DNA from 2 places in the Cupriavidus sp. 05T41 genome. Region 1 is predicted to be linked to the other one. Evidence: predicted binding sites of a transcription regulator. Region 1 holds the regulator's gene; the other holds the start of a gene.
The links. The regulator NrdR, encoded in region 1, represses ribonucleotide reductase genes. The targets are predictions, from matches to a motif close to CACNANATNTNGTG.

Region 1 (2,459 bases):
GTGGCCAAGTCGGTCGGCGCGCTGTTCATGGTCGACATGGCCCACTACGCCGGCCTGATCGCCGCCGGCGAGTACCCCAACCCGGTGCCGCACGCCGACTTCGTCACCACCACCACCCACAAGAGCCTGCGCGGCCCGCGCGGCGGTGTGATCCTGATGAAGGCCGAGCACGAGAAGGCCATCAACTCGGCCATCTTCCCCGGCATCCAGGGCGGCCCGCTGATGCACGTCATCGCCGGCAAGGCCGTGGCCTTCAAGGAGGCGCTCTCGCCTGAGTTCAAGACCTACCAGCAACAAGTGGTCAAGAACGCCCGCGTGATGGCCGAGACCCTGATCGAGCGCGGCCTGCGCATCGTCTCGGGCCGCACCGAAAGCCACGTGATGCTGGTCGACCTGCGCGCCAAGAAGATCACCGGCAAGGAAGCCGAACGCGTGCTGGGCGAAGCGCACATCACCGCCAACAAGAACGCCATCCCCAACGACCCGGAAAAGCCCTTCGTCACCTCGGGCATCCGCCTGGGCTCGCCGGCCATGACCACCCGCGGCTTCAAGGAAGAAGAAGCCCGCCTGGTGGCCAACCTGGTGGCCGACGTGCTGGACAACCCGCACGACGCAGCCAACATCGCCAGCGTGCGCGAGCAAGTGTCGGCCCTGACCAAGCGTTTCCCGGTCTACGGCTGATGCCCTGCGCCGCCCGCCTGAGCGCGGGCGGCCGGCAGCCCCGTGCCGCTGTGCGGCGCGGGCCTTGCCAACCCGGCCCGGCGCATCACAGAATGACAAGATAACGGGGCGCTGCCCCGCGCAGCCGGCGCCCAGGCTCAAACTACAAGGTGGTCAGGCATGAAATGCCCCTTTTGCGCCCATTCCAATACGCAGGTCCTGGACACGCGCATGTCGGAAGAAGGCGATACCGTTCGCCGCCGCCGCCGCTGCGAATCCTGCGACCGCCGCTTCACCACCTATGAGCGGATCGAACTGTCCTTCCCCGCCATCGTCAAGAAAAACGGCTCCCGCGCGGACTATGCCCGCGACAAGCTGAAGGACTCCATGCGCCTGGCGTTGCGCAAGCGCCCCGTCTCGGCCGAAGCCATCGACGCGTCGCTGGCCCGTATCGAAGAACGACTGCTTGCGCTTGGCGAAAAGGAAATCCCCAGCAGCCAGGTCGGCGAGCAGGTCATGCGCGAACTGCGCCGGCTCGACAAGATTGCGTATATCCGCTTTGCTTCGGTGTATCGGAGCTTCGAGGACGTGGCGGAATTCTCGGACGTGCTGGCCGAGGTGAGCGGGAACAATAGCAAGCGCTGAACACGCGCGGAACAGAGGGGGCTCCCCCCTGCCCCATACGCCATTTATTTCTGGATATAGACCTCCTTCCATGCCACTCGCTTGGATGTCCCCAGAAGATTGATGGGAAGCCGCGATGTGGACGAAGTTGCATTCGACTGCTGGGTAAGCGCATCGAGGTTGCCATTGGTCAGCGCGACCAGGGAGGGTCTCGACGACAGCGCAGTATTGGACAGCGCAATGCCTGTCCACGGAGACTGGCCAGTCAAGGTGAAATTCGTGCTGGGCAGTTCGCCGCCGGTGGTCAAGTCAACGGCGTACAGGTAACTAGACGAGCCACACGTCGCCGCCGAAGGGATGTCGGTCGTAAAGACCAGGATTCCCGCGACTGCTGTCGGATTGGTCACCACACGTTCGCCCGACCCTGGCAGGTCGAAATACCAACCCGGGTTCTTGGTGTAGTCGATTGCGGGGGTGTTACTGATATGCCGAACCGACCCCGATAGTGTCACGGCTCTTTTCACGAGAGCGGTCCGTACGTTGGAGATCAGCGGTGCCGCGGTCATCTTGTCGACCAGCGCATACATCGACTGCACATTGCTGACGCCCAGGTCTGATTGACCGAGCAACAGCCCCGTACCCACGAACACCATGCGCTGCCCGTTATAGACAGTAAGCTCCGGCGCCGAGCTGATCGGCTGTACCTTGCCGGTGCTATCAGCAAGGCTGGCCAGCTTGCTGACGTTCCATGCTGTAGCGGTGGTGCCAGACAGATCGAAACGCCACACATTCCCCAGCAGGTCACCGCCATAGACGTAGTCGATCGTCGCATCGGTGGCGCCGTTCGCCGCAAACGCTGAGATATAGGCCAGCCCGGAAGGCGTAGTGGTATCGCCAACCCCCGTCGAAATCGACTTGAGCACATTGCCGGTCGCAGGATCCAGCACAAACAGCCGGCCCTTGCCATCGCCCTGCGTTCCGCCATTGCGAACCACATTGTTGTTGTAGCCCGACGGCACCAGTACCACCCACCCCATTGCTTTGGTCTTGGCGAGAACAGGCTTGCCGAAGGTCAAGCCAAGGTTGGCTGCGTCCGTACTGCTGGTGGAAGAATTCGGAAACTCCCACTTCACCTTGCTGGCTACGTCCGCATCGCTCTGCGCCGTAGAGCTGGT
Region 2 (2,459 bases), on a different contig from region 1:
GCTGCTGCGGGCTGCGGATGTTGCACGGATCCTTGAAGGTGATCCAGGGATGGCCGGTCTCGAACAGCATGCCCAGCATCTTGCGCCACAGCTGCATGGCGGGGATCTTCTTGAACAGCTTCAGCTCGCCCCGGGCGGCCTTGGCTTCATAGCCCAGGTAGGCTTCTTCGAAGGCGCGGCCGACCTTGTCGTGCAGGTCCGGGCAGGTGGCGGGCGAGAACAGCGTCCACTCGCCGGCTTCCATCACGCGCTTCATGAACAGGTCGGGAATCCAGTTCGCCGTGTTCATGTCGTGGGTGCGGCGGCGGTCGTCGCCGGTGTTCTTGCGCAGCTCGAGGAATTCCTCGATGTCCAGGTGCCACGTCTCCAGGTAGGCGCACACCGCGCCCTTGCGCTTGCCGCCCTGGTTGACCGCGACCGCGGTGTCGTTGACGACCTTCAGGAACGGGACCACGCCTTGCGACTTGCCGTTGGTGCCCTTGATGTGCGAGCCGAGCGCGCGCACATTGGTCCAGTCGTTGCCCAGGCCGCCGGCGAACTTGGACAGCAGCGCGTTTTCCTTGAGCGCTTCGTAGATGCCCTCGAGGTCGTCCGACACGGTGGTCAGGTAGCACGACGACAGCTGCGAGCGGCGGGTGCCAGAGTTGAACAGGGTCGGCGTGGACGACATGAAGTCGAACGACGACAGCAGCTGGTAGAACTCGATGGCGCGCGCTTCGCGGTCCTTCTCGCCCAGCGCCAGGCCCATCGCCACGCGCATGAAGAAAGCCTGCGGCATTTCGATGCGCGCTTCGTCGATGTGCAGGAAGTAGCGGTCGTACAGGGTCTGCAGGCCGAGGTAGTTGAACTGGAAGTCGCGCTGGGCGTCCAGCGCGGCGCCCAGGCGGGCCAGGTCATAGGTGGCCAGCTTCTCGTCCAGCAGCTCGGCTTCGATGCCGCGCGCGATGAACTTGGGGAAGTAGTCGGCGTAGCGCGACACCATTTCGGTCTGGGTCACTTCGGCGCCCAGGATTTCCTTGCGGATGGTGTGCAGCAGGATACGCGCGGTGACCTGGCTGTAGGCCGGGTCCTTCTCGATCAGGGTACGCGCGGCCAGGATGGCCGAGTCGTAGACCTGGGTCATGGGCACGCCGTCGTACAGGTTCTTCAGCGTTTCCTTGAGGATCGGCTCGGCGCTGACGGCGTCGCCCAGGCCCGAGCAGGCATTGTCGATCAGGGCATGCAGCGAGCTCACGTCCAGCACGCGGGCCACGCCGCCGTCGGTCACGTTGAACGTGACGCCGCCTTCCTGCACGCGGGCAACCGCCTGGGCATTGGCCTGGGCGCGTTCCTGGGTGCGCTTCTCGCGGTACAGCACGTAGGAACGGGCCACCTCATGCTCGCCCGAGCGCATCAGCGCCAGTTCCACGTGATCCTGCACGTCTTCGATATGGAAGGTGCCGCCGCTGGGGCGGCTGCGCAGCAGCGCGCGCACCACATTCTGGGTGACTTGCTCGACCACTTCGCGCACACGCGCGGAAGCGGCGCCCTGCCCGCCGTTGACCGCCAGGAAGGCCTTGGTCACGGCCACCGAGATCTTGCTCGGCTCGAACGCCACCACGGCGCCGTTGCGTCGGATGATCTTGTAGTCCTGGTAGTCGCCAGCGCCGGCAGCAGCGGGGCTCGACTGCGGGTTCGCTGCCACACCGGCGGCGGTGGCGCCGGTGGAAAATTCGTTCTGGGCTGTCTGCATGAGGAACTCCTGTTCTGACCCGTGTTTTATGAGTGACAAAGAGCCCCGAGCAAAACGCGCAAGACAGAAAAGATTCGCCGGGCCGTGAACGGCCGGGGGCGGGCTGCATTGCTGGATTCTGCTGGGACTCTTGTGACGCGCCAGTCCTTAGGCGGGGCCGCAGTGAAACGCTGTAAAGCGCTGCGGCGGTAACTGCACACCTAGGCTGGCTCCCCGAAAGCACCACTAGATATAGTGGTCGATACGAAAAACTGGACTAAGTATAGTGAAACGAAGCGGCTTGACCAGTCTTGACAAGCGTCTTTTTGAGCCGAAGCCGGTGACGGCCACGGCATGCGGCACCGCGCCAAACCCGCCAGCCCAAGAGACGTAAGGAATCCCGCCTGACGGTGTGTTACCGCACAATGAAAAGAAATTTTTTTGATTGCCCGGACCGCTTCGATAGGGGCCGGACTTTATCAGGGTTTTCCCGAGATCGCTCGATCCCCCTAGACCGCGTGCCGGGCCCTTGCCTCAGGGCCCGTCTTTGCGGTAGGGCAACATGGCCCGAGCCAGGCCGGCGGCGGCCGCGAAGCCAATCCAGTCGAAATGCGGGCCCGGATCGGTCTTGCGGCCGGGCGCGATATCGCTGTGCCCGGCCAGCGCGCGCACCGGATAGGCGACGAGCAGCGCACGCACCAGCGCCGCGGTGGTGTGGTACTGGGCCAACGTGAACGGCTGGTCGTCG

Region 2: AC1DKV_RS15765 (ribonucleoside-diphosphate reductase subunit alpha) is a predicted target of NrdR. The motif match lies at 1,956-1,969, and genes of this name have one in related genera.

The regions. Positions count from the first base shown of each region.
Region 1 covers NZ_JBFTLQ010000002.1:87,592-90,050, forward strand. Annotated here, with positions in the region: gene glyA (serine hydroxymethyltransferase) at 1-681, shown strand, start outside; gene nrdR (transcriptional regulator NrdR) at 841-1,305, shown strand; gene AC1DKV_RS01755 (pilus assembly protein) at 1,350-2,459, opposite strand, start outside.
Region 2 covers NZ_JBFTLQ010000023.1:79,967-82,425, forward strand. Annotated here, with positions in the region: gene AC1DKV_RS15765 (ribonucleoside-diphosphate reductase subunit alpha) at 1-1,732, opposite strand, end outside; gene ampD (1,6-anhydro-N-acetylmuramyl-L-alanine amidase AmpD) at 2,246-2,459, opposite strand, start outside.